DNA from 3 places in the Halonatronomonas betaini genome. Region 3 is predicted to be linked to each of the others. Evidence: riboswitches for the same ligand, from Rfam matches in the RefSeq annotation. Region 3 holds a riboswitch; each other region holds the start of a gene.
What was found. Region 3 has a riboswitch for cyclic di-GMP ahead of I0Q91_RS10490 (family 16 glycosylhydrolase). Riboswitches for the same ligand answer to the same signal wherever they lie in the genome.
Positions count from the first base shown of each region.

Region 1: it holds a riboswitch for cyclic di-GMP, as region 3 does, so the genes downstream of both, I0Q91_RS02045 (PAS domain-containing protein) here and I0Q91_RS10490 (family 16 glycosylhydrolase) in region 3, are expected to answer to the same signal.
Region 2: it holds a riboswitch for cyclic di-GMP, as region 3 does, so the genes downstream of both, I0Q91_RS08105 (hypothetical protein) here and I0Q91_RS10490 (family 16 glycosylhydrolase) in region 3, are expected to answer to the same signal.

Region 1 is NZ_JADPIE010000001.1:390,288-400,902, forward strand. Features, by position in the region: gene I0Q91_RS02000 (DUF697 domain-containing protein) at 116-1,126, shown strand; gene I0Q91_RS02005 (cryptochrome/photolyase family protein) at 1,169-2,623, opposite strand; gene I0Q91_RS02010 (AbrB/MazE/SpoVT family DNA-binding domain-containing protein) at 2,800-3,048, shown strand; gene I0Q91_RS02015 (ABC transporter permease) at 3,169-3,876, opposite strand; gene I0Q91_RS02020 (fluoroquinolone export ABC transporter permease subunit) at 3,894-4,598, opposite strand; gene I0Q91_RS02025 (ABC transporter ATP-binding protein) at 4,595-5,449, opposite strand; gene I0Q91_RS02030 (TetR/AcrR family transcriptional regulator) at 5,461-6,066, opposite strand; gene I0Q91_RS02035 (class I SAM-dependent methyltransferase) at 6,422-7,264, shown strand; gene I0Q91_RS02040 (methyltransferase) at 7,295-7,990, shown strand; cyclic di-GMP riboswitch class I at 8,083-8,164, shown strand; gene I0Q91_RS02045 (PAS domain-containing protein) at 8,306-10,615, shown strand, end outside.
Region 2 is NZ_JADPIE010000004.1:121,550-132,164, forward strand. Features, by position in the region: gene I0Q91_RS08075 (BTAD domain-containing putative transcriptional regulator) at 7-1,155, shown strand; gene I0Q91_RS08080 (AfsR/SARP family transcriptional regulator) at 1,296-2,498, shown strand; gene I0Q91_RS08085 (hypothetical protein) at 2,700-3,359, opposite strand; gene I0Q91_RS08090 (hypothetical protein) at 4,158-5,708, shown strand; gene ltrA (group II intron reverse transcriptase/maturase) at 6,206-7,621, shown strand; gene I0Q91_RS08100 (hypothetical protein) at 7,832-8,188, shown strand; cyclic di-GMP riboswitch class II at 8,305-8,393, shown strand; gene I0Q91_RS08105 (hypothetical protein) at 8,425-9,396, shown strand; gene I0Q91_RS08110 (hypothetical protein) at 9,577-9,843, shown strand; gene I0Q91_RS08115 (hypothetical protein) at 9,904-10,452, shown strand; gene I0Q91_RS08120 (hypothetical protein) at 10,520-10,615, shown strand, end outside.
Region 3 is NZ_JADPIE010000006.1:17,600-28,214, forward strand. Features, by position in the region: gene I0Q91_RS10470 (TolC family protein) at 1-1,387, opposite strand, end outside; gene I0Q91_RS10475 (efflux RND transporter permease subunit) at 1,422-4,481, opposite strand; gene I0Q91_RS10480 (efflux RND transporter periplasmic adaptor subunit) at 4,478-5,944, opposite strand; gene I0Q91_RS10485 (TetR/AcrR family transcriptional regulator) at 6,026-6,694, opposite strand; gene I0Q91_RS10490 (family 16 glycosylhydrolase) at 6,937-7,677, opposite strand; cyclic di-GMP riboswitch class I at 7,686-7,763, opposite strand; gene I0Q91_RS10495 (polysaccharide deacetylase family protein) at 7,965-8,699, opposite strand; gene I0Q91_RS10500 (glycosyltransferase family 2 protein) at 8,720-9,889, opposite strand; gene I0Q91_RS10505 (hypothetical protein) at 10,255-10,615, opposite strand, start outside.

The DNA of each region.
Region 1 (10,615 bases), on a different contig from region 3:
CAAAATTAATTTAAAGGAAAAATCCTTTTTTGTCTAGAATAATAATATTACAGGATTATATTTTTAGCAACCAGAGGTTTTTGCATTTACATAAAATAATTTTAAGGAGAAGAAGATGAAAAAAGAATTAAAGTTCTTTACAATCGCTATCATAACATTTATTGCACTAATTACAGTCATTTTTATAATCAATCAACTCAATGCCATCTATAATTTAACAGCAGCCATTAACCCGGTTTTTGGCCAGTCCGTTTTAATAGCCCTGACAGCCGTTTCTCTCGGTTTAGTCATCCTGCCAGTCATTTATATCATAAAACTGCCAGGCCAGCTAAAACCGCCAGAAGAAGAGGATAGCGAGGAATATAATCGCTACCTGGCTCTGTTGAGAAAGCGGCTTATAAAAAATCCAGCCCTGGCTGAAATATCAGAAGAGCTAAATAGTATGGCAAATGATAGAGAGGCAGTCAAAACAGCTCTGTCAGACTTAAATCGCCAGGCCAATCAGGTAATCGAAGATATTTCTGGCTATGTTTTTGTCTCGACCGCTATCTCCCAGAATGGAATCTTTGATGCTGTTATCGTCCTGATAGCCCAGATCAGAATGGTCTGGCAGGTTGCCCATCTCTATAATCAGCGGCCAACCCTGAAATCGATTATTAAGCTCTATATTAATGTGGCAGCCACAGTCTTTATCGTCAGAGAGATAGAGGATCTTGAGCTTTTAGAAGACCAGCTGGAGCCGATAATTGCATCAGTCCTGGGCAGCTCCCTGGGCGGATTCGTTCCAGTGGTCAATACAGCCTCAGTCGTCATGATAAATTCCATTGTCAGAGGTTCAGCCAATACTTTTCTAACATTAAGGGTTGGCGTTATCGCCAAGAAATATTCAAAGCCTCTCCATCAGGAAGAGGAGAAGGCCAAAGTTAGAAAGGCGGCCAGCGGTGAGGCCTGCTTGATGTTAGGCAGAGTTTTAAGCAAATCAGCTAAAGTAGTTACCAAAAGCGTTTATAATGCCAGCAAGAAGGCCACCAGAAAAGCAGGTCAGGCCGGCAAAGATAAAGTCTTAAATATAGCCGATGAATCGAAAAATATCGCCGAGAAGATTATCTGCAAAATCAAAAACTAGGATTAAACAATCAACTAAACAGTAAATTTTTAGCTATAAATTTCAGTCAATAGAGTTTGACAGGTAATTATCAGCAATCTCCAGATGTTTATTCAGTTTAGCCTGGTTCATCCTGTCTAAAATTGAGAGCATCAGGCCCATCCTGGGATTATCACTAAATTTATCCCTGTTTTTATCAAGAAAACGCCAGTAGAGGCCATCCCAGACCTCGGCCCAGTCGCCCTCCTGGTAATGGCTCATCTTTAAAATGTAATTGCTGGAGGAGATATAGGGCTTGGTCATCATTTCAGGATAGGAGTACTGGCTCATTCCATAGATATTGGCAGCCATAACCCACTCGTAGGCATCAATAAAAACCTCCATAAACCAGGTAAAGACCTGATCCTTATTTAATTCATTGAGTAGAAAGAAATTTCCCAGGACCATGAGCCGCTCAATATGGTGGCAGTAGCCATAATTAACAGCCTTTCTGATTGAATCATCGACTGGCTCAATTCCTGTCTCCCCGTAATAGAAAGAGTCATTAAAATCTCTGGAATGGCCAAAGTAATCACTTTCAACCAGATTCTCATATTCCAGGTCATAAAGGGCCCTGACATATTCCCGCCAGCCGATAACCTGACGGATAAAGCCTTCCACAGAGGAGAGAGGCAGACTGTTCTCGTTTTTGTGGTAATAATTCAGAACTTCATCAATTACTTCTGCTGGATCCAGCAGGCCAATATTTAGACTGGAAGAGATCAGTGAATGGAAGCCAAATACAATCTCCTTCTCAAAACCATCCTGGTAGTCGCCAAAGTTTTCAAGCTTATTCTCCAGAAAATCAGTAAAAAGCTCTCTGGCCTCCTCCCGGCTTACAGGATAGACAAAATCCTCTAAATTCCCAGGGTTATCAGCAAAATTCTCGGCAACATATTCTTTAGCTTCAGCTAAAAACTTATTATTAAAATCAGGCAGGCCTGGAATTTCAACATCCTTAGGAAACTTTTTTCTGTTTTTAGAATCAAAACTCCATTTACCACCAACTGGTTTGTTTTCTTCATCGATTAAGATACCCAGCCGCTTTCTCTGCATCTGGTAATATTTATGCTGGAAAAACTTATTATCAGCAAAGTATTCAGCATTTTCAGCCCTGGTAGTCAAGAAATTTGGACTCTCTAAAATATCTAAGTTAATCCCATAGCTATCAGCAATCTCCTTTATCTCAACTCTAACCTCTTGATTAATCGGGTCAAATAAAGTCAAAGAATCTAAATTCCTGAAGATCTCTTCAAAACTTGCCTCATATTCATAATATCTCACAGCTGTCCCAGGTAGTGCTGTTTCAATTTTCTGCTGAAAATTCTTCATTGAAGCCCTGTGGAGCAGGAGTTTCTTCTGATTATATTTATAATCAGTAAAATACTTCCTAGCTTCATAAATAATCAGATTATCTATCTCCATCTCTTTAACTTCAGCAAATAGCTGATTCGGTAAAATTAATAAATTTTTGCCCATTATTATCACCTAATTTCAGTTTGTTTAAACTATAATTATATAGATTTACCATAAAACTGCCTGTACTTTAAATTAATTATATCATCATTTTAATATTTTCTCACAAAAGAATACTTTACCACCGCTACAAATTGATGTATAATAGAATTGTAAAATACATTTTGGAGGTGTATAAAATGAAATCCACTGGTATTGTGAGAAAAGTTGATGATCTTGGAAGAGCGGTAATTCCTAAAGAGCTGAGAGATACTATGGGCATAGACGTTAAGGATCCTATGGAATTTTATGTAGATGGCGATAAAATTATTATTAAAAAATATGAGTCAGGCTGTCATTTCTGTGGTAATGTTAGCAATAATACTTACTACAAGGAAAAGTTAGTCTGCGAATCCTGTATTAGCGATTTAAAAGATCTAAAGGAGTAGCGGTCAGGCAAATAAAAACCAGGGAATAGAATAATATTTTTGGAGCAGCCGGCAGTTAACTGCCGGCATTTTTTAAATTTTATAGATTTTACTGACTGTTTTAAAGTCTGGCTTTTTATATTAGCTGATCATGCGACTGAATTTTCTGGTCAGCAGATAGATCCAGCTGCCATAAACTAGCAGGCCGGCCAGCAGGTAGAAAATATAATTACCCTGGCCGGTATAGATACTGATAAAACTCTCGCTAATCCAGTATGGTGGAAGAATTCCGGCCAGATATCTAAAGTTAGTCTCAAAGAGATATCCAATCAAAGGTGCAACAAAAAGTATTCCAGAGCCCTTGGTGACAGCAAAACCTTCAACTTTATTTTCTGCAAAGACTAAAATAATTAGCACCAGTAAAATAGCATTTAAAGTTGAAAGCAGGAGAACTGGCAGAGACTGGAGCAATCTGACCTCAACTATATCTAAAAAGTAGAGGATAAATATATTAAAGGCTGTACTCATCACCATGGCAAGTCCTGTCCGGTATAGGATATATTCAGCTTTAGAAAGAGGAGTAACGAAAAGATAGCTCAAAATATTTTCGTCCCGCTCCTCTAAAATAATAAAACCAATCATCATTCCGTACATCATAGGAACCAGCATAATTATAAAGGCCATTATGAAAATATAATGCTCTGAAAGCTGGAATCCGAGTTCAGCAGCTAAAATCATGTCAGCAAAGGGGATAATCAAGCTAAATGCAATAGCTATAATTGCCGGTGATACCAGGATAAATAGCAGCATAAAATCTCTACTAATATTTTTAAAGTCTCCTTTTAACATTACATAGACCCGCTTCATTACTTATCACCTATCTTTAAGATAATATATTTATAGAACCAGCTCCGTGACCAGTTTAAGCCTAAATATAACCAGATTCCAAAGGCTATCAGGCTATAGATAAGATGATAACTGCTGATGCCACCATTTAGGGCTCCACCGATCATTAATAGAGCAGGCTGACTTGGCCAGAGATAAAAGATCCAGCTATCTGTCAGGCCCAGATAGCCAATTACAGGTAGCACAGCTATCATGCTAAAGAGAGTCGAGACTATCAGAAATTGATTGACAGTTTTAATCCAGGCAGTAATCGCCAGACCAAAGAGGGTAAAGGTAGCTGCTGTTAGAATTACTCCAATTATCAATAATAAATAGTTGACCCTGGTTTCAATTGTTATCAGAACAATTATCAGACTGGTCACAAGGGAGAGAACTCCCAGGGAGGTCAGCTTGGCTATAATATATTCCTCCAGCTTTAAAGGGGTGATAAAGAGGCTTTCTAAAATTCGATCTCCCTTTTCCAGCAGGATAATTGCGCTGATAAAGAAAAATCCGACCATGGCCGGGTCAGAGAAGATGATAATGCCGGCAATAAAGGGCCTTAAATCTCCTGGCAGGCTCAATAATAGAGCAATATAGATAATACTGACAATCAGGTAGGCATGATAAAACTTATGCCTGAACTGGAATTTGAGGTCCTGCTTAAAGGCTGTCAGGATTCTCATCTTAATTCCCTCCCGGTTATCCTGATAAAGACATCTTCCAGACTGGCTTCCTGGCTGTGGATCGTCTCGATTCTGTCTTCCTTTAATAGCTCAATAAATTCCTGATTGCTCCATAGCCCTTTTAGATCAAACTGGCTTTCAATCAGGTTTCCGTTATTCTTGTAACCAATTTCAATCTGCTTTCTGCCATGATGCAATTTTAATTCTCGTGGGGAGTCAATAATTGCAATTTTCCCATCGACAATAAAGGCTATCCGGTCACAGAGTTCATCAGCTGCCAGCATATCGTGGGTGGTAATAAAGACAGTCTGGCCCTGGTCTTTCTTTTCCTGAATCAGTTTCCTGACATTTTTTCTATTCATTGGGTCCAGGCCTGATGTCGGTTCATCCAGAAAAAGGATAGCCGGTTTATTTAAAAAGGCCCGGCAGAGATTTAACCGCATCTTCATTCCCTTGGAGAAGTTCTTGACTGGTTCATCAGCAACCTCAGCCAGGCCGACCAGCTCGAGCAATTCAAGAGCCGGTTCGCATTCCTTTGCAAATAGCCCGGCAAAAAACTCCAGGTTCTCCCTGGCAGTAAACCGGTTATAAAGATTGGGCAGCTCAAAGGATACCCCGATATTTTCAAAAAAGTCATTTTTGATGCCAGCAATCTCCTGGCCATTGACCTGCACCGAGCCCTGATAATCCTTTAGAATACCGGTAATAATCTTCTGGGTTGTGCTTTTTCCAGCCCCTGAAGGCCCTAAAAAGCCAAAGATCTCACTTCTGTCAATCCTGAAATTCAAATCTTTAATTGCCGGCCTGTCAGCACCAGGGTAACTATAGGTTAAATCTTTAACCTCAATCATCAAATCAGCTCCTATTCCTTGATTAATCCTCTGCTAATTAAGTCAATTAAAAGTTCAATCGTATCAGGATAGATCTCTTCGCCAATCTCCTCACGATGGAGGGTTAAAAGAAATAGAGATCTCAATAAACCTGAAATAACTTCTGGTTTTTCCTCGATCATTTTATCCTTCTCCTGAAGAGAGGTGATAAGGGGCATTAATTTTTCAGTATCACTTTTAATATGATCTTCAATTTTTTCTTCAGGTAGTTTCCTAACTATCTGCTGATATTCTCGCTGATTTTGATATAGCCTCTTGATCAGTTGATTTTTATCGATCAGCTGAAAACCCTTCATCAGAAAATCTTTAAAGCTTTGAGCTGTAATTTCGCCTTTAAAAATATTCGAATCCAATATTTCTTTCTGGATTTTTTCTTCCTCTGCCTCTAAAATTGTAAAATATAATTCCTCCTTTGAGCTGTAAAATGAATAGAATGAGCCCTGGGAGATTCCTGCAGCTTCAGTTATATCTTTGATTCCAGTCTTTTTAAGGCCAAACCTGCTAAATAATTCCTGACCAGCCTCAATCAACTTATCATTTATCATGTTCTTTTCAGCTTCGCTAAAGGCCTTGGGCATTCTGGCCACCTCCAATTATATAATGTATGAATGAATTTAATTTATGTTCATTGATATTTTTAATATATCATATTAAATCAATTAAGTCAATATCAATAGCCATACGAATAGGTGGTTACTTTTCCAGTCTAAAATTATATAATATAACTGTAATAATCTAATATTTAACCTGAATATATTCAGGTACAAATCATTATTTGGATAATATTTAATCAAAGATACGCTGTAATAGAATTGAAACTGGGTTGGTACTGGGTTGATACTGGGTTGGTACTGGGGTGGTACCGAGGAGATACCGGGGAGAGATTGGAGGAAAGGTATCTTCAAAAATAACTTATTATGGAGTGAGATAAAGATGAATATCAAAAAATTGCTAGAACTTTCTAAGAAGCCGGAGATATTTACAAGGTCTGATCTAGATTTCTGGGACGACTGGCATATCTCTAAACAGATGCTTAATGCTCACCTTGATCCTGATTGTGATGCTGCCAGCAGGAACTTTGAAACGATTTCCAGCTCAATTAACTGGCTTGTTGAAGAGATTTTGCCTGATCATGCTCATGGGACAGGACTTCTGGATCTTGGCTGTGGCCCTGGATTATACGCTGCTGAGCTGGCCAGGGCTGGCTACAGAGTTACCGGGATTGATTATTCCAGGAGATCGATAGATTATGCCAGGGAAGAGGCTGCAGCAGAGGGTTTAGAGATCGAATATATTTATCAGAACTACTTAGAGATCGATTATCAGGAAGAGTTTGATGTAATTATGCTGATCTACTGTGATCTAGGGGCTCTGACAGATAAAGAAAGAGACCACCTTTTAAATAGGGTTTATCAGGCATTAAAACCTGGAGGCCTTTTTATTTTTGATGTCTTTTCAGATAAGAATCGAGATGAAAGCTCAACAAGAAGGAGCTGGGAAATCAATGACGGAGGGTTCTGGCATCCTGAGCCCCACCTTGCACTGACAGAAACCTTCCTCTATCAAAAGAATGATACTTTTCTGGATCAGACTATTGTAATGACTGAGTCTGGAGAGATTAACTTATATAGAATTTATGATCATTTTTATACCAGGGATTCAGCAGTAACACTACTGGATAGCCATGGGTTTAAAGATCATGAATTTTATTCTGATCTGACTGGTAAGAGTTATTCAAATCAGTCAGAGACGATTGCTTTAGTAACTAGAAGATAGAAGTGCTATAAATATAGAAGGGGGATTTTAATGGAACCAGATAAAATTATCATTGAAGAAGCTTCCTCATTAAACTATCTTTTTAAGGGCCAGTTTATCCATCTGGTATTTCAAATAATTATAGCTGCAATAACCTGGTTTTTAGCAGAAACAGCTTTAAGTCAGGGAAGTTGGCTAGGTCAATCTGATAGAACCTGGCTTATACTTGGAATAATGGTATTTTTCTTCCATCAAATTATTGTAGCTCTGGTTTTTAGGTTGCAGCTTGGGCAGGCTTTATTTACCAGGCTGTTTGGCCGGCTGGACTTACTGGTCTGGGGGATCATCTTTTTCCCGTTTTTAGCTGCCCGTCCATTTACCGTCATGGCTCTTGCCAGAGCCAGTCAGAATACATTAAATATTAATTTGTTCTTTGCCAGATTTCTGGCCATATTACTTATAATTCCGGCTGGCTATACACTCTGGTCAGTCCTGAGATATTTTGGCTTAATTCGGGCTTTAGGTGGCGATCATTTTAGGGTGAAGTATCGGAAGATGGGACTGGTCAAAGAGGGAGCTTTTAAATACACAGATAATGCCATGTATCAATTTGCCTTCTTGCTTTTATGGGCAATAGCATTATATTTTAGATCATATCCGGCTTTGCTGCTTACGATTTCACAGCATCTTAGCATCTGGTCTCTGTATTACTGTATTGAGAAACCTGATCTTGATCTGCTGTATTAATAAAATTTACTTTATTTTAAAGATTATTTGTATATGCAGAAAAAATATCTTGACTTTATTCAATATTGATGGTACTATAGTACCAGTCAACATGCAAATATTGGCAAACCTGTTGTGAAACAGGGACGCAAAACCCTGGATCTTATGTCTTAATAAGACTGCCTGGTTGCTGCTTTAGAAATTCAAAGCATCAATCAACTGGTCCCTGGACCAGTTTTTTTTATATTAAAATGTTCGAAAATTATCAAAGTATTGTTACACAGCTTTAATATTTGAATCTGTTTTAAATTATAGCTATAGGATGGTGTTACTGGCATGAATAATAATTTAGCTTTTAAAAAAATTATCGATAGTGTTGATGAAATTATAGGTATTCAATATCCAGATCATACTATAGATATGTATAATCAGGCAGGCTATGATTATTTAGATTTATCCAAGGAAAAAGTTGTAGGTAAAAAATGTTATGAATTAATAGGAAGAGATTCTGAATGTGATATCTGTGCAGCAAAACAAACTCTAAAGAGTAAAAAATTAGAATCAGTTGAAAAGTACATTCCTGAAAAGGATACCTATATAAAATCAATTACTGCCCCAATCTTTGATGAAAACGGCGATATTATTAGGATAATTGAATGTATTAAAAATATAGCATATCAAGAAAGTAGGGAAGAAATTGAGCAATTAAAAGAATTATTAGATAAACTAGTTAATAAATCTCCAGGGATGACATATCAATTCAAATTACTTCCTGATGATTCTTATACTTTTCCCTATATCTCAGAAGGTATAAAAGAACTTTTAGGCATTTCTTATAAAGAAACAAAAGACAATCCTGATAAGGCTCTTTCTTATGTTCATAATAAAGATTATGATCGAATAGTCCAGGAACTTAATAAATCTGCCAAAAACCTCTCAGTCTGGAGTGAAGAGCTAAGGATTATTTTGCCAGATCAAAATGTAAGATGGATAGAATCTATTGCAATGCCAGAAAAACTGGATGATGAGAGTATAATCTGGCACGGTAATATTTATGACATAACTAAAAGAAAAACCCAGGAATTAAAAATTAAAGAGTTAAATAAAGTTGCAGTTGAATTTCATGAAATAAATAATGAAAAAGAGATCTGTGAAAAGACCCTTAATTCAGCTAAAAACATTTTGTCTCTAGACTTAAGTAGTATTAGATTAGCTAAAGATGATAAATTAGTTGCAATTGCAACTTCTGATAAAATAAAATTGCAAGATGTATCTATAGATCATGGGATTTTAGGTAAAGCTTATAAAAATAATCAAAGTTATTTGACTATAGATTCAGCAAAAGAGCCTGATGCAAATCCAATTAAAAATAGCTATAAATCAGCTATAACTATACCAATTGGTGGTATCGGGGTCTTTCAGGCCGTTTCTTTACAAAAAAATGCATTTAACAGGAGAGATTTAGAACTGGCTGAAATTCTTATTGCCAGTACCAAATCAGCTTTAAATAGAGTTTATTCTCAACAAAAAATCAAAGATAAGAATCTGTTATTTAGTAGCACCCTTGAAAGTATCCAGGATGGAATTATAGTTTTAGATTCTGATTTTAGAATTCGCTATGCCAATTCAAAAATAAAAGAGTGGTATTCTTTAGATAAATCATTAATCGGAGAGAACTGCTATCAAGTTTTAAAAGATTCAGAAACTAGATGTGAAAGCTGCCCCTCAGAAGAAAGTTTTAAATCAGGTAGAGTAGAAAAAACAATTACTAGCATAGAACAGAGTAATCAAACAAAGCAACTAGAAGTATATAGTTATCCTATGTTAGATGACAATAATAATATCCATGGGTCTGTAAGTTTTTATAGAGATATAACAGAGTATTTAAAACAGAAAAAATTACTTGAAATGAATAAATTTTTTGTTGATAACGCAGATCTATTAATATTGAGGGTATCACCTGAAGGAAAAGTTGAATATGCTAACCAGACAGCACTTACTAAATTAAATTATTCAAAAGAAGAGTTTATAGGTTCATCTGTAGCAAATTTTATATTTACTGAGGAATTTGTTCCTAGAAATAAATTTTGGAATAAAATAAAAGAAGAGGGCAGTATAACTTATGAAAGAAATTTTATAAAAAAAGATGGAAGTAGTTTTCCAGTTGAAATAACAAGTCAGTATTTTAGCTATAAAGATCAAGAGCATGAATTTGTGTTTATTCAAGACATATCAAAAAGAAAAGCATCAGAATTTAAGCTATTGAAAACTAAAGAGAGACTTGATCAGGAAATAAATAATGCAAAAGATTTACATGAAAAGAGATTGCCGATTAGTTTACCTAAGCTCAATGGTCTTGATATTTATGCCTATTATAAACCTGCAAATGAAATAGGTGGGGATTTCTATAATTTTATAAAACTTAGTGATAACAAACTGTTATATTATATTATTGATATTACAGGACATGGCCTTGATGCAGCGATGATGAGTTCTTTTGTTAAAAGTACAATTAATACTTATGTAAAACTTCTCCCTGCTGATAAAGTACCAGATCCTAAAGAATTATTGAAGTTTATTTATGAACAGAATTTGGAAGAAAACTTCCCTGATGATTATTTTGTAACGATTAATCTTGGAATTATT
Region 2 (10,615 bases), on a different contig from region 3:
ATAGACATGGTTCCAAATTATGACAATCTTATAATCAATACCCTGGGTGAACTATCTATAAAAAAGGGAGATGAGATCATCTACACCGAACAGGGTCCAAAATTAAGAAAACGCTGGCGTTTATTTCTTATCCTTCTATTTAATAGAGGAGAGAAAATTTCTGATACCAGGCTTATCCAGGAACTGAATTTAGCCGATAATTCCAATCCCAATCAGGCCTTAAGGGCCCTTATCTATAGGCTTCGCCAGGATATCAGAAATAGAGAGGGTAACTTTATTTTCAGCGAAAACGGCGGTTATATTTTCAATGAGGGCAGTCCTTTCTGGCTGGATACAGAAAAATTCGATCAGCTAATAAAAAAGGGCAATCAGGTTGAGGCAGTGGAGAAAATCAAGTATTACCGGCAGGCTATTCAACTTTATAAAGGAGATTTCCTGGAAAATAGTGAACTAACCTCAAAGGAACTATTAAATATTCGCCAGCACTATAGGTCAAAATTCACAGAAATAATTAAAATGGCTGCTGAGATTTGCAAAGAGCAGGGAGATTATCAACAGGCAATCGAACTTTATGAGACAGGCTTACAGGTCAATAATATTAATGTAGACTTTTATTATAACCTGATCCAGCTCCTAAAGGAGGTCAAGCTTCCAGACCAGGCAGTTATCAAGGCTGAAGAGGCAATGTCTGTCTTTGATAATTATGATCTTGAGATTTCAGCCGAATTTCAACAGGAGATATCATCACTAATCTCAATGGATAATAATCTCAGCATGGAAGACATGATATCCGATGAAATAGAAAACGAAAAGGCCTTTGAATGCGGCCCGATAACCTTCTCCAAAATAGTTAACTTAGAAAGACGGAGAAGTAAAAGACAGGATAGAGAGATCTACCTGGTTAAATTTAAGCTCATGCGCCAGGTCAGTCCATCTGAAATGATTGAGGCTGAAAGGATCCTGCATAAAAATCTCCTTGATAATTTAAGAGTATATGACTTAATAACCAGGCTTAAACCCAGAGAGTACCTGCTCCTTTTAGTCGATATTTCTGAAAAAGAAGTTGAAAAGATAATTGGCAGGATCATTGAAGAATACGATGAAAGCCTGCCGCCACCTGAGATCATGTTAGATTATGAATACAAAAAAGTATAAAATTTTCAAAATGTGATAGCCGGCATAATAAACATTGTAACAACCTATAGCATTTAAAAGATTAGCAATTTTTGATATATTGTTATCAAGGAAACTCTAGCTTTTGCGCTTATTAAAGTATGAAGGAGGGTCAATAATAAATGGCAGGAGAACTGAAAATATATACACTCGGCAACTTTAAGGTCGCTAATAGTGAAAAGGTGATTACCGAGAATATCAATAAATCCAGCAAGCGCTGGAAACTACTCCAGTATCTAATAACTTTCAATAATCAGGAAATCTCCAGAGATGAATTGATCATGATCCTGGGCTTAAATAATAATGACGACCCGGAAAGCTCTCTTTCGGCTTTAGTCTACAGACTCAGAAGCCTTTTAAACAAATATACCAACCAGGGCAATGGCCATTTCATCAAAACTTCCGGCTCAGCCTATACCTTCAACGGCGATGCCAATTACTGGCTTGATTCAGAGGTCTTTGAAAATAAATGCGAACAGGTTGTCGGATTAATCGAGGAATCTTCAGACGGAGCAGTTGATCTCTTCCAGGAAGCCCTTAAAATCTACCAGGGCGATTACCTCCAGGAAGCCCGCTCAGAAGAATGGCTCTGGTCTGCCAGAAACTATTACCGTGATCTCTTAAGGAATACGGCACTGGAACTCGATGGTTACTTAAAAGAAAGAGAAGAATACGATACCCTCCTGACTTTCTATGATGAGATTCAGAAACTAATCAAATTTGATGAAGATGTAATTATCGGGTATCTCGAGGCTCTGATCGGTGCCGGCAAGGAAAATGAAGCCCGGGCTAAATATCAGGAAATTAAAACCCTGTATCAGGATAATGGCCTGAAAGTACCTCCCAGGCTCCAGAATATTTTTAGAGACCTCAAAATTGAAAGGGCGGAGCAGCCAGAAGAATTCCTCAGTACCATTGATGAAGCCGCTGATGAAGAAGGTGCCTATCTCTGCACACCTGACAAGTTTCTGGAACTCTATAAACTGGAAAAACGGCGCTGCCAGCGAGATGGACCGTCAAGATGTATCATCCATCTAAGGCTTACTGAAGAACAAAAAGAAAGACAGCAGGAAATAAAATTTGATCATATAGATAATATCGGCAATCAATTTCTCCAGCTCCTGAATGATCAGCTCAGGAGCGGCGATATCGTTACCCGCTGGAACAAGAAACATTTCATAGTTCTCCTGGCCAATATCGAATGCAATGATGCCGAAAAAGTTACCAGCAGAATCAAAAATTCCTTTAAAGCAAGGTTTGGCCTGCCAGCTGGCCTGAGCATTTCCCAGAAGATTTATAGGCTCAAAGATCATAAATTAAAATAAATTGTCAAAGAACGTCTTTATTTAATCTCCCATCGCAAGATGGGACTATTTTTTTGCCCTAATCAATCAGCACAGATCAGCTCCAGCCAGACCAGCATTCAACCAGACCTGATCCAGTCCCTCCCCGGTACCTCCTCGGTATCTCCTCGGTACCTCCCCGGTCCCGATATGCTTTTAACATACGAATAACACATTTTTGACTCAAGCCTGATTGTCATAATTAAGAACTTCATAAACAGCTGAGATCCCGTCACCCTCAGGTCTGACAATTCGGAACCAGTAATCTCTATTAGGCTTTAACCTATCCACCATAAAGCTTCCTCTACCCTCAGAATCAGTCATCCCCTCAACTTTCCGTTCAAGATCATCAAAATCACCAATACCGGTAAGAGTATCACCGCCATTCCAGTTATTAAAGTTGCCCTCACCAACAATCAAATAATATTCTAGCTCGGCTTCGGCCTGATATATAATCTCAAGTTCCACCCAGTTATCTCTGGAACCAACAGACTCACTGGGATCACCTGATCTTTTCACAAATTCAACACCGTAAATTGTCCTGAAATTATTGCCATTATGAAATGAAGTCAGCGCTGCCCTCATAAAAAGATTATTCCCATTTAAAGTCGTTCCCTGACTCATCTTATTCCAGGCTGCTTTATCATCAACGGTCAGTAATTTCGAAAATTCAACTGCTTCTTTGAATAAATTTCTATTCTTTCTTGAAGCCTTGCTATCTCCACCATCATTTTTCACATATCTCCGACAAATAGACTTGCCATATCTCTTATAATAAACAAACTCTTTACCAAATTTTCCACTGGCAGCCTCAGACATCAACGGCATTTTAACTTTACTCAAATTATCATCCCCCTTTTATTTGTCAGACCTATCCTAAAGCAAGATTTCACAAGTCAGGCAATCTATATCAACAGCAGTTTAGCACTTTACTCTGCTGGCTTTCTATTTAAGTGATATTTCTAATTAGTATTAAGAAAATCCTTTATTTTCTAAATACAACTCATCATAACACCATAATAAATAAATTGCAAGTGCTTTTTCAAAAATAATAAATTTATTTTTTAACTGGTACAAATTGTCGTTGCCACGACAATCGGGAAAATTCGAAATGCATTTTGACGTCTTCCCGATGAACTGAAATGACCGGATAAGAATACGCATTTAAAAAGACTCATTAAAAACATATGTCGATTTCATCGACGACTGCAATTGGGAAAGCAATTATTTTTAAGTTTATCATCCCAATATCATTCACAATCCATATCCAATATTATATAATTAAATTTAATAACAAAGATAAACTCTATTTAACTAAATTAGCCATTTAGATTAAACTGATTTCCAGGGGGAGTTAACAATGTACACCATGGTTTGCAATAACTGCAGCAAAAAGTCATATTCCAGTTCCTCCAGCGGTGAATGGGAATGTCCTTATTGTGGCGAGCATATTGAAGATGAAGAGTTAAGTTTAATCTAAAATCAATTAATTGCTTTACTAACCTGTCATTAATTTAATGGCAGGTTTTTAGCGTTATCCTAACATCATTCAAATTCTCTATAAATAATAATATAATTAGTATAATAATAAATTTGAAGATATGAACATAAATCTAAAATAAAAGAGGAGGAATCATTATTTTGAAAAAAATATTATCATTACTAACTGTTTTTACTTTACTTATGGTTTTTTCAGCCTGTGACAATATTGGTGATAATGGAGTAGATATTATTGACCAGACTTATGATATTACTGTTGAGGTTCTAGATGAAAACGACCAACCAGTCAGTGACATTGGAGTTGTTGTTAATAGCGATGAAATCTATGATACTGATGATTCAGGAAGAGTAGATATTTCAAGTCTCGAAGGCGAAAACCGTATAGAAATCCAGGACGACAGCTACCCTTCTAAAACAGTAGATAGCAGCAACGATGGCGACATCATAACCTTTAGGCCAGATGAAGTTACTGGCAGCGGCCTAACTATTAGAGGCAAATTATCAGATGAATCTGAAGTCCAGGCTGCTGATACCAGTAACAACCCAGACATTGGCCAGATAGTTCTCATATTCAGGTATGGCTATGAAGTTATCGACATTGAAAATGAGACTTTTTCTATTGATTTCCCTAGAGAACCTGGCGCAATCACCTTTGTTGATGCAGATGGCAATTATGCCGGTAACCTTGCTTTAGAAAATGGCATGGATTCAATCCCTGGCGATCTTATTGATGAAGATACAAATGAAATAGATCTCGGTTTAATAACCTTTGAAGATGGCACCGCTTATTCCGAAGATGATGAAGTCGTATTCGATAGTCTTACAATTCAGGATAATGACCTGGATGCCGTTGCAGTTGCAGGCAGCTTCTTTAGTGCAGCAGCTATCAGCCCTGACCTAGTTGAAATGATGGCAACTGAATCTCAGGAGATAAGACTCCAGGCCATGTATTTTGTCAGTAATATGACATTAACCGAACCAGATGAAGATAACATAGTAAAAATAAATAATTTCAAAGATTTAGAAATAGAAAACCATCAATTAGAAATCGCCTTTACCCCACAGGTTATATCAGATAGTGATATCGAGGATGATAATAATACTTCAGGTATTGATTTTTACCTGAGCTATAATAATGGTTCACCAGAATATTTTAGAGATGATCAGGTTATTAATCATTATGACACAACAAATATATATTTCCAAAGAGATGGCCTGCCTGGTGCAGGTGAGTATTTTATAGAGAATAATATTGAAAATCTCGATGAATTCACATTTTATCTTCCAGATGTTATCGATCAGGCTGAAGATCACTTTATAACCCTGGATGTTGAAATAGAACTATTTGAAAATGATGAAGGCGATTTATTAATAGACAGAATCAATTGGACATATAAGACATTATCAGGCCAGAAATTAACAGATCCAGAAAATATTTTAACTGGTCAGGAAGTCCAGATTTCAGCCCATACAGATGATAGAGACGAACTTAAAGGTGAATATTATGAAAGTGATATTCATGGTCCAGGAAGAATTTATAGTTCTGACAAAATAACTGATTTATCAGACACTGTAAAGGATCTTAGAGATGAAGAGATTTACTGGGATGATGTTGGTAGTATTAATCTTCCTTATGATGATCTATATGATGTCCATTATGTAACGGGCTATATAAAAACAGAACAAAACTAATAAATTAAACTTAGCTCATTTTTCATATAACTCTTTTAATAACCCTCACACCAGGCATCCTGGGTGGGGGTTATTTTATGTTTGCCTGGCATGGATATTTGCTAATCAGTGAAAGTCTGATGTGGGGGTTAATAGTGCCAACCACTAGCTGAAGACAAGGGTGTCCATCGTGAGATGGAATCTGAAGGAAGTTGGAGGCAAAACTTCGGTCTGAGGAATACGAACTGTATAAAAGGCATATTCCTGTGGGTGAGTTTGCATAACAAAATAAAGCCCAAAACTATTCGAAACAGGAAGTGTAAATACAGCAGATAGGTGAAGTGAAAGTAAATATTCTTAACCAGGGAAGGTCTGACAGTAAATTGTGGTGATGAACTTCTAAGCAATAAACTCTGCAGTAATGTAAGAGCTGAACTGTCAGAATGCAGCAGAAGTCATAGTAGATTGATGGATATATACATCAATTGAAGGATGAAACATTAGGAGGTTTCTTAGATTTGAACAACTCGACGGAAACACATAGAAAGCAGACAACTTCATATGAAGGCTGCTCTCAGGAGAGAAGGCTGGAAGCTAGAAGTAATGAGAGAGTGCAGAGTGTTTCTGCGGCGTTGCCGAATGTAGGAAACGGTGAAAATGCAGACTCCAGTAATCTGATGGAGAAAATTCTAGAGGCTCCTAACCTGAATAGGGCATATAAAAGAGTCGTCAAGAACAAAGGCAGCCATGGAATTGATGGAATGAGTGTAGATGAACTTCTACCTCATCTTGAAAGAAATGGCAGACAGCTTCTAAAAGATATACTGGAATGTAACTACAAACCACAGGCTGTAAGAAGAGTAGAAATACCTAAGCCTGGTGGTGGAGTAAGACTACTTGGTATCCCAACAGTAACGGATAGAATGATTCAGCAGGCAATAACACAACAGCTGACACCAATATTTGACCCAGGATTTTCAGAATATAGTTATGGGTTCAGACCTGGAAGGAATGCACATCAGGCAGTAAATAAAGCTAAAGAATATATAAATGATGGCTATACATGGGTGGTCGATATTGACCTTGAAAAGTATTTTGATACTGTTCAACATGATAAACTGATGTCTTTGGTAGCCAGAAAAGTGCAGGATAGAAGGGTGCTGAAATTGATAAGAGCTTATCTTAACTCAGGAGTAATGATTGATGGTCTAATTAAGAAAACAGATGAAGGATGTCCTCAGGGAGGACCTCTAAGTCCACTACTCAGTAACATTATGTTGGACGAACTGGACAAAGAATTGGGAAAACGCAATCATAAATTCTGCCGTTATGCTGATGACAATCAGATCTATGTCAAAAGTAGGAAAGCGGCTGAAAGAGTTATGAAAAGCATAACTTTATTTATTGAAAAGAAACTGAAACTTAAAGTTAATACAACAAAAAGTGCAGTCGGCAGACCCTGGAGAAGAAAATTCTTAGGGTTCTCATTTTATCGGATGAATGGTGAAGTAAGGATAAGAATCCACCCGAAATCAATCAAGAAAATCAAAACAAAGATAAAAGAACTCACATCAAGAAACAAGCCCTGGACGATGAAATATCGTTTTAAGAAATTAAAACAGACAATCACAGGGTGGGTTAGCTATTACAAAATAGCTGATATGAAAAGCAAGATGCGAGCTCTTGATCAGTGGGCAAGACGACGAATAAGAATGTGCTACTGGAAACGGTGGAAGAAGGTCAAAACCCGCTTTAGGATGCTCAGGAAATTAGGTATTAAAGAGCCCAAAGCGTGGGAATATGCTAACACAAGGAAAGGCTACTGGAGAATATCCAATAGCCCTATACTTGCAAAAAGCTTTACCAATCAGTTATTAAAGAAACTCGGATACTTTAGTTTTACAGAAAGATATGCACAAGTAATTAATACTTAATGAACCGCCCAGTACCGAACGGTATGCTGTGGTGGTGTGAGAGGACGAGAAATAAATTAATTATTTCTCTCCTACTCGATTGCGTTATCCCAGCATCATCGTGCATTATCCCAGCATTATTCAAATCATCGCAAGTATTCCCTATAATAATAAACAGAAAGTGATAGAAAAATCAATAGAGATCGCAGCATCAATAGGAGGAAGTTATTTATGGAGTCGGCCTTTATCTGCGATAAAATCCTATTCAGTCACATATATGAGCTGGAAAGTCGACGGTCTGAAAGAGATTGCTGGCCCTCGACCTACTTTTACCAGATAAAGATTGACACTTATCCAGAAAATCAACCCAGTATCAAAGAGGCCGGCCAGCATTTGCTGGATATCCTTTCCTCAGAAATTAGCTGCTGCGATGTCCTCTGTCAGCTAAATCATGACCAATACGCATTAATCCTTTATGATGTCGATTCCAGAGAAGCTGACAGAATAAAAGATAGAATCTCAAACCATTATAAGCAAACAGCTAGCAAGCTTGAAGCTAAGCTTGAGATAGATTACAAATCCTTATAATAGAATAAATCAAACCTGGAGGTGATTAAAAAACCTGACTCAGCCGAACTGAAAGTTGCTGGATTGGCAGTTTAGGCATGTGGAGAGCACTATAAGAATTAGCTTAATATTTAACCTTCCTTATTGGAGGCAGTGACCTGTTATCTTAAATCTGGTCACCTGAAAAGATAGCAGTGAGCCAGTGGTGAAACCGACCAAAGGGAAAAACCAAATCCAATAAAGGGGGATTAATACTAATGAGAAAACTATTTATCGGTATTTTAGCAATAGCAGTCGTCTTTGGTATGAGCATGGGAGTAATGGCTGATGAAGGTCATGAAGCTACAATTGACCAGGATGGGACTAATTTAGATGCTATGATTGAGCAAGTGGGTGAATCTCATGAGGCTAAAATAACTCAAGAAGGCAATCTTTGGGGATTAGGTCATGATATTCATGATCCAGGCTGGGAAGCTGCAACATATTCCTGGATTGATCAAGCAGGAATAAGAAATGAAGCAATAATTAATTCAGTATCTAGCAGTGATAATACTGCATTATTTTTAAGAATTAATCAAGATGGTATGGAAAATTTTGCTGAAATAAATAGAAATTATGATGAAAATGGTGCTAATTCTTGGTCTGAGATAGATCAAATGGGAAATGAAAATAAAGCTATAATAGATTCATATTTATCAGATTACCCATGGTCAATTTCAAGTGCAGTAACTATCTATCAAGATGGAGATGAAAATAAAGCTGATGTTTTCTCAGGTGGGGAAACTCAGAACCTAGGCGGTAGTGATGCAGATTTAGTTCAAGAGGGTAACAGAAATATCATTGAACTAGTTCAAACTGAAGCAAATGCTTGGATTAAACAAGATGGAGACGATAATTTATTCAGGCTTGAGCATAATACAGAATTCCCAGCACAAAATGACTCAGAAGTATTCTTCACTCAGGAAGGCGACGAAAACAAGTTTGTAGGATTTAATGGTGAAGAAAAAACCGATCGGGCAGTACAAACTGATTCCGTGTTTGCTGGTCAGCAAACTGGTGATAGAAATGTTATAGGTCTCCACCAGGGTGGAAATGATTCTGCAGAAATAAATCAAATTGGAAATGATAATACAGCTTTATTATGGCAAAGTGAAGATGCAGGTCATTCATCTGATATAAATCAAGAAGGATATGAAAATACTGCTGAAGTAATACAAAGCACTAATTAATAGATCTAATAGGTGTTATAATAATGGGCACCTTATTTAATAAGGTGCCCATTATTTCAAAAGCTTAGTTAATTATAGTTGTTTATAGTTATAGGCCTTAATTATTGGTTATAGATTATATTTTTAGTTTTAAGGATTCAAAATGATCTTTAACTAATAAAAAGGAGGCTTATTAATATAATGAAAAAACTATTTGCTTTTACTTTGGCTGTTATATTAGTCTTTGGTATCAGTTTTGTTGGATTGGCAGGCAATGAAGCAGATATTGACCAGATAGGGGACAGCGCAGAAGCTGATGTGGAACAAATAGGTAATGAGCATTTAGGAATAATAAATCAAACAACTGGTAATGTTGCTAATTTAGAACAAGAAGGATCTAATCATGTGGCAACTATTAATCAACAGCATCCTTCAGAAATAGCAGTAATTACATCTGAAATTATTTAAAAAGGAGATAACCATACAGCAGATATTCTTCAGACTTTTGGAACAGGTAATTCTGAAGCTATAATATCTCAAGATGGCGAATTGAATTTAGGGGATATTTATCAAGCCGGGCCAGATATGAATGCTGATATTGAGCAGGATGGTATAATAAATACTGCTTTAATTTATCAAATTTGGGCTCGAGAAAATAATTCAATTATAAAACAAGAAGGGGAATCTAATTTTGCTAATATAAATCTTATGTCATCAGTAGAGGGAAAAGCAAGAATAAATCAAGAAGGAATCGCAAATGAAGCAGAAATATTTGGTGATATCGCCCATAGAGGTATCTATTCAATAAATCAAATTGGAGAAGCTAATACCGTTAATATTAATCAGCATGACTTTGTTGAAGGTAATGAAGCTCAAATAGATCAATTTGGCGACAATAATGAAGCTCAGATAGTTCAATTTGCTGTAGATTGGAATATTACTGGAAATAATGAAGGCTCTATTGTTCAAAGAGGTAATGATAATTCAGCATTAATTAATCAAACTGCAGCAGAAGATATTGCTACAATAAATCAAGAAGGAAATTCTAATTCTGCAACAGTAATTCAGGGGAATTGATTGAATTTCAATTCATTGCAGCCTGTTAATTCAGGCTGTATCAAAATCACTTTAAGTAGGTGATATAATGGAAAAATTGGCCTTCAAAAATATAATAAGAAAACTAAACAGTTTATTTATTAAAAAATTTATGTTAGTTATTTTAATATGTGTATTTGTTCTG
Region 3 (10,615 bases):
CAGAGTTGGAATTTGAGTTGTTACTGGTGTTCATTGGTTCCAGGTTATTATTATTCTGACTGCTGGTCTGAACCTGGTCCATGTCACCTAAATCGATTGAATCCTGATTATCAGGTGCATCGAGATCTATTCCGTTCTGGTCCAGATCAATATCATTAAAGTCGTCCCAGCTTACATCTACTAACTCAAGCAGGTCTTCTAAGATCTGCTCAACTTCTTCGTCATCCAGGTCTTCAAGTTCAGGCAGGTCTGGCAGATTTGACTCGACTCTTGTCAGGGAGGTGATTAGCCGGCCGCTATCATCCAGGTTGACACTTGCCAGGATATCGATATCTGCTGGCCGATAGCTAAAGCTGGCTGTAAAATCAGGGCTCTGCTCGTCTTTTAACCTGGCTTCTTCTGCGTCGATTAAGTCGATGGCCTGTCTTAAGCGCTCAAGGTCTAGCCTTTCATCTCTGGCTATCTCTTTGCTGGCCTCAAGATCCCAGGGCCAGGGCGAGGCTTTTTCAGGGAGATCGATTTCTTCTGCAGCAGCCAGGGCCAGGGTATCAATCTGCTGGGAGTCCAGGCTGGCTTCGCCTAAGGTCTGCTCAAGGTTTTCTCTGGCCAGGCTGACCATCTCTTTAGCTGTCTCCAGGCCATCTCTGGCTTCTTCTATTTCTAGTTCAACTTCTTTTAGGTCTGTCTCTGTGGCCTCTTCGGCCTCATAGAGCACCTGGACCTGTTCCAGCTGTTTCTCGCTTATCTCAACTGCCCTTTCTGCCAGCATCTGGCCGGTTTTGGCCTCCTTTAGATCGTAATAGGCACCGGCAACTTCCACAATCAGCTCCTGTTCTTTTCTGCTTAGCTCCAGCTCAGAATCGCTGATATCAAGCTCCAGGGCCTCTCGCTGAAAGTCTGTCTCTGGATCTGAGATAATATCCCGACTGGCTGCAACTGTAAAGTTGACAAAGCCCAGGTAGTCGTCGATATCCTCTTCTGCTATGTCATAGACTGTTTTTAGAACTTCTGGCGTGTTTACTAGCTCTAAATCGGTCAGGAGATCGCCACGCCAGTCCAGCCCTGCCTCAAGCTGGGCCTTTCTGGCCTCGGCTTCTTCAAGCTGATACTGGAGCTGGCTGTAGCCGTAATTGTTCTCCAGGGCCAGGTCGATTATCTCCTGGAGGCTGGCCTGATCTGGTAGCCGGGCTTCATTCTGATTATTGGACTGGCCAGCCTGACTATCGTTATCTCCAGGGCTGGCATCACTGTCGGTTTCAGCGGCTTCACCATCTGCGGCGACAGCAGCAGTTTGATTAAAACCACTGGAACTGGTTGCTGTGATTAAGCCAATTCCTGAGATTATCAGGAGCAGGCAGATAAATGTAATTAATAATTTATTTTTCATTGTTATGATTTCCTCCCTTTTTGAGCAATTTGAATTAACCGCTAATTTTCTTGCTTAGGTCGTCAAAGACGGTATATAAGACTGGCATGATTATTAATGTCGAGACTGTGGAGACCAGCAGGCCACCGATTACTGCTGTTGCGATCGGGGCCTGGATCTCTGCGCCTTCGCCAATCCCCAGTGATAGGGGAAACATGGCCAGAACTGTTGTTAATGTGGTCATAAGAATTGGTCTCAGCCTGATCTGACAGGCCTCAGAGATGGCGTCCAATCTGGATTCGCTATCTTTCATTCTGATATTGATATAATCGAGGAGGACGATTGCGTTATTAACGACTATACCGACCATCATGATAACGCCAATATATGAGGCTACGTTTAGACTCCGGCCGGTTAATAGCAGGCCGACCACAACGCCAACCAGGCCAAAGGGCACACTGAAAATTACGACCAGTGGCTGCCAGTAGGATTCGAACTGTCCGGCCAGGAGCATAAAGACTATTACGATTGCCAGCATCAGGGCCAGAAAGAGGTCGTCAAAGGCGTCCTGCATCCATTCTGTTTCGCCACCGAATTCGTAATCGATACCGGCAGGGAGATCGAGACCGGCGATCTCGGCTTCAACCATTTCAACAGCTGTACCCATATCGACATCTACATGGTCGCCATAAATGCTGACTGCCCGGGTCTGGTCTATCCTGTTGATCTCGACTGGACCTTCACCTCTGGTGATTGAGGCGACGTTATCCAGGGGGAAGACCTGGCCCTGAGCGCTAGCCAGGGGCATCCGTTCGATGTCAGAGAGGCTTTCTCTGACTCCCTGGCCATATCTGAGCCTGACATCTACCTGTTCTTCATCGCCGGCATCATAGCGGGTGACAACTTCGCCATCGATGGCAGTATTGACTCCCTGGGCGATTTCGCCGGCAGTCAGGCCATAATTGCCGGCCTGTTTTCTATCTACCTGGACCTGGAGTTCCGGAGTAGGATCATCGACACCAAAGCTGACATCGGTTAGGATCTCCATCTCGCTTAAGGCTGCTGTTACTTCCTGGCCAGATTCTGTCAGCTGGTCTAAGTCTGAGCCCAGGAGATTGACCTCAATTGAGGCGCCGCCGGTGGCTTCATCTCCACCGGTAACCAGGGAGAGGTTTGTGGCCTCCAGGGTGGCCTCTGGAACCAGTTCGGCCAGCCCCCTGACCTCGGCGGCAACTTCCATGGTGCTCCGGTCTCTATCGGCCAGATCAACCAGGGCCAGGGTCATGCTGGCATCTGATGAGCGGCCATCGACTCCAATCTCTGATTGAATATGCTCAATCTCTGGCCAGTCCATAAGTTCGGCCTCCAGTCTCTCTACCTCTCTTTCTGTCTCTCTGAGCGGTGTGCCTGGCTCCATTTCCAGCTCTACTGAGACCAGGCCTTCATCGAGTTCCGGCAGAAATTCCTGGCCCATCCAGCCGGCTATAAATATTGTTCCGGCGAAAAGGGCTCCGATTACAATCAGGGTTATAACTCTGGATTTAATAAGTCCTCTGATGATGCTGTCATATTTTGTTTTTACTTTTTCTAATAATCTATTAACCCTGCTTTTCTGCTGCCGCTCCTGGAGTTTTTCCAGGTCGATCTTATCCATCAGTTTTAATGAAAGCATTGGGATAAGGGTCAGGGCGACAAATAGTGATACTACCAGGGAAAAGGCGACACTGAATGAGAGGTCTCTAAAGATCTCCCCGGCTATGCCCTCGATAAAGACGACTGGCAGAAAGACTGCTGTTGTTGTCAGGGTTGAGAAGGCGATTGGCCCGCCAACCTCTGAGGCCCCGTCTACTGAGGCATCCAGGGTTGCTTTGCCCCCTTCCCGCATTCTAAAGATATTCTCGGTTACAACGACTGAGTTATCAACTAACATACCTGTTCCCAGGGCCAGTCCACCTAATGTCATCATATTAAGGTTGAGGCCGGCCCAGTAGATTAGAAAGAAGGTTGCAGTGATGGCAACCGGGATTGTTACTCCAACGATGACAGTTGAATAGAAACTGCCTAAAAATATGAATAAGATTATGATTGCTAGAATTCCACCTATAACTGCGTTGGAGATAACTGTCTCAATTGCGACATTTACGTATTCAGCCTGGTCCTGGATGGTTGTAAAGTTGATTTCCTGGTCAAGTTCTGGCAGTAAGCTTTCAAGTTCTGCCTGGACGCCTTCGACTGTATCGACTGTATTGGCATCGGCTTCCTGCTGGATTGAAAGGCCCAGGCTTTCTTCGCCGTCCTGGCGAACTATTATATCCTGGTCGGTATAGCCGTCATAGATCTCTGCTATATCGCCAAGGTAATACATGCCTGCATCGCCGGCCACCGGGACATCGCCTATTTCTTCTATTGTATCGAACATCCCCAGAGTTCTGACCAGCAGTGTTTCCTGCTGATCCAGGGTTACATCGCCTCCAGGTAGATCCTGGTTGGAGGCATAGATACCCTCCATGACCTGGGTTACGCCGATATTGTTCCGCTGGATCCGGCCTGGATCCATCTCTATCTGGATTTCTCTCTCCTGGGAACCGGTGATATCTATCTGGGCGACGCCTGAGAGCCGCTCCAGTTCAGGAACGATCTCATCTTCAACTGTCTGGCGGATTTCTGTTAATTCGCCCTCACCGCTGACACCGTAATCCAGAACTGGCATCTCTGTGGGGTCGAACTGGATAGAATAGGGATCTTCGGCTTCATCCGGGAGCATCGGGCCGACAAAGTCAACCTGCTCTCTGACATCCTGGATGGCGTAATCCAGGTCGGTGCCCCATTCGAATTCTATGATGACCTGGGACTCGCCTTCCTGGGAGATAGATGAGATTGATGATACGTTGGTTACTGCCTGGAGGCTCTCCTCCAGGGGCCTGGTTACCAGGTTTTCTATCTCTGAGGGTCCGGCTCCTGGGTATTCAGTCAGGACTACAACTACTGGCAGGTCAAGATCTGGCATTAGTTCCAGGGGCAGGTTGGTCAGGCCTATTCCGCCCATCAGGATTAAAAGCAGGATGATCATTGTTACTGCAACCGGTCGTTCTACTGCAAATTTAGGTAATCTCACCAGTCGATCACCTCCAGGAGTTCTGCCTCCTGGCCAGAATAGAAATCTTCGTCATACTCTGCAGCAACTAATTCGCTTGATTGGAGATCACCTTCTATGAGATAGCTGTCTGCTTCTCCGTTAAAATCATTATTTTCTCCAGCTGCTATTTCGTCTAAAATCTCAATTTCAATTTCTCTTAGCATCTGGTCTCTGATTACATAGATATAATCCTGGCCAGCCTCTGAGAAAACTGCAGATTGTGGAACTCTAAAGGCGTCTGATTCCTGGCCAATCTGGACTCTGGCCTGGCCGTATTCGCCTGCCTTAAGGCTTAAATCCGGGTTGGCGATTGCTATCTCGAATTCAAAGAGACCGCTATCTTCATCGGCTGCCGGTGAGATTGAGCTGATTTCTCCCTGATAGGTCTGATCTGGCTGTGAGTCAAATTCCAGTTCTGCCTGCTGGCCGACTTCTATATCTGTTAATCTCCTGGCCGGGGCTTCGACTTCAAAGATTATTTCATCGAGATCCAGGATGGCCATGGCCAGGCTTTCACCTCCGGTTAGTTCTCCTTCAGATAGCTCAATCTGAGCTATTACTCCTGATTTAGGGGCTGTTACCTGGAGGTCATCCTGAGAGACTCGGGCTATCTCCAGGCCATATTCGGCCTCTTCAATACCTTTTCTGGCGATATCCAGCTCTTCAGGCCTGGCACCGGTCTCGGCCATCTCCAGCTCCTGGCTGGCGGCCTCCAGGGAGGCTTCGGCTTCAATCAGGGCCATCTCGGCCTCATCTAAATCTGATTTAGGCACAACTCCTTCATCATAGAGATATTCGATTCTTTCATAGGTATCCCGGGCCAGCTCATAACTCTTTTCGGCAGACTGCTTCTGGGCTTTAGCCATCTCTAGCTCTTCCTCCCGGGCACCGGTCTCTGCCATATCCAGTTCCAGTCTAGCCTGTTCCAGGGCAGCCTCGGCCTCTTTAATGCCTAGATCAAGTTCTTCTGATTCAAGTTCTAAGAGAAGCTGGCCTTCTTGAACCTGGTCGCCTTCAGAGACGTGGATATTTTTGACTTCACCACCGATGCCAGGCACAACTGGCACTGTCTCGCCTGGAACAGTAAAGCCGTCAAACTCCTGATATTCGGCTGTCTGCTCTGCTCGCAGCTGAACTGCCTGGATTGCGTCGTAATTACTGGCGTTATTATTATCAGCCTGATCTAAATCATTGTTATCGTTAGGGCTATAATTATCCGCAGCATCAGGATTACTATCATTATCAACGGTATCTCGATCATTATCACCATTATTATCTGATGCCTGGATATCAGTCTGACGCTTAATCTCTATTTCTTCTTCTCCATTTTCCATTGAACTCCGGATAAGAGGAACTGTTAAAAGGGTTGTTATTAAGATAAGAAATAATATTTTAGATATAAATCCAGATTTCCTTTTAAGTTTAGTTAGGAATTTCATCATCTTTAACACTTCCTTCTTTTAATCTTGAAACTATATGGATTGTTCAAGGCTAAATTTGAGCATTATCTAATATTATATTAGTTATTTATTTTTGTATTTGCTAAAAATTCTTAGCAACATCTCCACCCAGGCCTGTCTGGCCTGTTCAATATTTAGCCCACAGGGGCCCTTAAGATAATCCCAGTTCTTTGGTGATAACGAAGATTCCAGGGCATAGATAAAGTTGGATTCTATATCAGTATCATCTAGAAAGATTTCAAAGTATTTTTTTAAGCCATCTCTGAGTGTCTGGCTCTTTAAAGTTTCGATTCGCTCCCTGACTTCAAGTGGCATTCCTCTTTCTGAGAGAAGATTTCTGATTGATGCGGTGAATTCATAGATATCGCTTAAATGGTTAACGTATCTGGTTATTACTTCCTCTATATTATCGGTTTTTATTGGAACTTCTGGCTCTGGAAACTTTTCTCTGATTTGATCTAGCTTGTAATGGTAGGCTTCTTCGATTAATTCATCTAAGTCATTAAAATAACGAAATATTGATCTCCTTGAAACGCCAGCTTCACTTGCTATTTCTCCTGTATCAGGCAGAGTTCTTTTTTCAGCAATTAAATTTAAAAAGGTTGACAGGACTTTTCTTTTATTCTGCTCCCGTCTTGATTTGCGGCCATCTGTGATTGTCTCTTTCTTAGGATCAACTGCTTTGCTCTCCATTTGATTACTCCCCTGTTCTTCATCAGAATTAATAGTCATATTTATTTCTCCTCCATATTATAAATATGTCACCTGTAATGACAATTTGATTTGTCACTACTAGTGACATAATGTTATCAAAGATTAGGCTGTCAGTCAAATAAGCCCCCAGCCCTGGTTAGACCTTCCTGGACCTTTCCGGTAAATATCACATAAATACAAAAAACCCTGACAGAAAACTGCCAGGGGTAATATTCATAAAGTCGTACTATACAAAATTATATAATTGTAATTGAAAGTGATTATATAAGTTTCTCAATCTGCTTGAGATAATTTCTGCTCTCACCATGCTCCTCATCAGGCTCAAGCCATTCTGGCCACCAGTGATTGGCAAGCAGATACATCTCACTTCCAGGAATATCATCAGTAAATAAGGCCATTAGCTCTCCATTTATAAAAAAGGCTACATAATCAGGTTGATAATCTATTCTGTATTCATTAAAATCAGCAGTTGGGTCAAAATCAAGCTTCCGCTGGACATAGTTAGTCCTAACTCCATCTTTCCAGATCACAAAATCAACCCGCCTGGAACCATCATTATATATCTCAATATCAATTTCATCATTTTTTTCAGCTACACCCTGATACATAAAGAAAGCTGTATAGGAACCGGCTGCATAATCTGTCTTTAGATTGGCAATATAACTGCCATAGCCTATTCTATCAACAGTTCTTTTCTGGCCACCATCAAAGTTATTCTCCGGGGAGACTAAGACCATACTATCGTCAGCTTCAACTACATTATCGGAAATTACTTCTCCTAGCCCTAATTCATGATTTGAAGCAATAAATTCACTCCAGCAGATAGCTTCTCTCTGGCCATTATTATAATTATCCCTGACTATTTCAGCCAGTTCATCTTCACTGAGATACTCATCGGTCAGATTATCCTGCCTTAAAATATCTGAGCTACTTGCTGAGCCACAACCTGTAAAAACTAAAATTATAACTAAAATATAAATAATAAATAAAAACTTCCTCATGTTATCCCTCCGGTAGCCGAACTACCCGTTTAGACGGGCATCTAGCTTTGCGACTCTGCCTCTCAGCAGGATTGCCTTTTTCAAGGATTTATTACTATTAATCTCATTTATCTTCTATAAGCATACCTTAGTATTAATATATATTAATCAATCAGCATTGTCAACTAAAAATCAACAGAAAACCCCTTTCTGATTTTAGCGAAAGGGGTTTAGCTATAATATATTAATAGTTAATCATTGAGAAAACTATATTATTGAAAGTCAAACTTTATAATATTTATCACTAGCTATTCAGCATCAGGCCGATTTACAGCAACAAAATCTCTCTCTGCAATATAATCGACTAATTCAGTAAAGTCCTCTTCTGACCAGTTATGATTCCTGCCTACTCCAGTCAATGAAAGCATTATCCATTGATCTTCTTCCATTAGATTTATTATAGCTTTGACACCATTTAAAGCAAGGTTATTAATATCTAAAGCCATAACTCTGTGCTGGTCACCGGCATTCATTGGAATCTCATTTACAGCTTTCCAATAACTGACTACAGTGGCTGGATAAACTTCAGCAATTAAATCTAAAGTATGATTTGTATAATTATCATGGGTTAGATAAGATCCATAAACTTCTGGAACTATTTCAGATAAAATCTGTTTTGACTCTTGGAGTTGTTCTAAAACCTCTTCATCACTAAGGAGGGCTAGATCCTGATAAACAAGGCCATGGGATCCAACACCCCAGCCAGCTTCATATAAATCAAGTAAATCTTCTTCTGTTAATTTACCAGGGCTTCCAATACTATTAGTTGCAACATAGACATCACCTCTATAATCATATCTACTCAAAATCGGATGAGCAGTTTCAATTACGGAAATATCGCCATCAGTAAATGCAAAGGTTACCATCTGCTCGGGCATGTCAGCACCACTTCCACCCATAGCTAAAACTAGACCTACAATTAAAATCACTACAGCAAATCTTCCCATTAGATATAAACTGGATAAACCTGATGGTATATACATATAAACGACCTCCTTCTAATTCAATGACCTTTATGCCAGACGACAAGTTTATTGTTCCGATATAACTCTATATAACCTGATTCGATAAAGATTACATTATCGATTATTAGCGATAGCCAGTAAAAGGGAATTCCAGCCAGGGCCGGTCTGATTCTCTTGTATTTTATAGCTCCCTTTAAAACCATAAATACTGTAAAGGAAAAATCAAATAATAGAAAATAAAAGATTGCTTGATATAAATAAATTCCGGTACTGCCCTGAATGGTCATTGTTATAAAACCTACGACTAAAAATATCCAGAGAAAATTGGACAAAAGATGGACAGTTGTTAAGGCTAATAGTTTTTTGTTTTTAGACAAGAGATCGCCTTTATACATTTTCAAACATTGAAAGAAGCCTCTGTACCAGCGCCTGATCTGATTTCTATAAGTCAACCAGTTGTCAGGATCTTTAGGATAACTGACTGCATCTTTAATAAATTTTACTCTATAGCCCTCTAGCTGGGCCTGGAAAGTTAAGGCTAAATCCTCAGCTATTGAATCTTCCGGGATATCAATTGATTTTAGTAACTCAGTCTTATAGATAGAAAAACAGCCGGAAACTACAAAGAGTGTGCCCCAGAAATTCTGAGTATTCTTAAAGAAGCCGATACCAAAGAGGTACTGGACAAGTCTAACTGATTCCCAGATACTACCTATATCCTGGGGAATGACAAAGCCGCAGGCTGAAAAGGTATTGTCATCATAGGTTGCCGGCACTATCTTTTCAATGGCGTCTTCTTTTAAAACAGTATCTGCATCCAGCATTACTAAAAGCTCAGTCTCTACAAATTTTAAGCCATATTTCTGTGCCTTTGCTTTCATTCCAGTCTGTACAGGGGTTCTCAGAACTCTTACACCGGAGAAACTTCCGGCGATCTCTCCAGTTCTATCAGATGAAGAATCATCAACGACTATTATCTCTTTAACAGGATAGGTCTGATCAAGAACACTTTTAACAGTAGCTCCAATCCAGTCCTCTTCATTATAAGCCGGTATCAAGACAGTAACTTCTGGCCTGTAATCAGTAGGCACCTGATTTTCAATTCTGATGCCTATTAATAGCAGAAAGATCTTGATAAATCTATATGAAGTCAATTTGTTTTTATATGAGACCAGTTTATCTTTATATGAATCCAATTTATCTTTCATTATTCGGCCTCCTATCATATTAATGCTGCCCTTTAATAATCATTATTATTAATGATGATTAAGTATATCATAATAATAGTTATTTCTGGTCATATCTCAGTCATATTTCAGTCATATTTCAGTCATATTTCAGTCACGTCATTTCCATATATTACTTCTAACCGACAAAAAACCCCCTTTTTTGGATCTTCCTGAGCTTTTTTAGGTTTAGATAATATTCTAGAAACTATAAATTTATGCTTAAAAAAGAAAAACGCCAGCAACTAAGCTGACGTCTAATAGATATTGCTATATTTAGCTCAATTAATATTCAAACTGGCTCTTTTCTGGCTGGTAACTACCTGGAATCCCGAGCATGGCAGCAATTATTCAGACAAGACCCGGTAGGATTTCACTTCTAGCTCTCCGCTGTAATCTCCTAGCTGCCTGAATGAGCCAGTTATTACGATTTCTTCATCAGTATAATCGCTGATGGAGCCATAATCTTCTAAGCTCCCTGAAGTATCAGCGCTATCATCTTCTTCAGATTCAGCATTGGGGGAATTCCCAGGCAGAAGCTCAACAACTAGCTGATCTCTGCTTAAAAGATATAACCTGCCTTCTGCTGCAACCAGTTTGCCCAGGATTGAAATCTCTTCCTGCCAGTCCTGACTGCAGGAATCATCGGGGCTGCCACTAGCTCCATCAGGTAAATCGGCTTCAGGACAATCATTAGGTCTGTCTGGG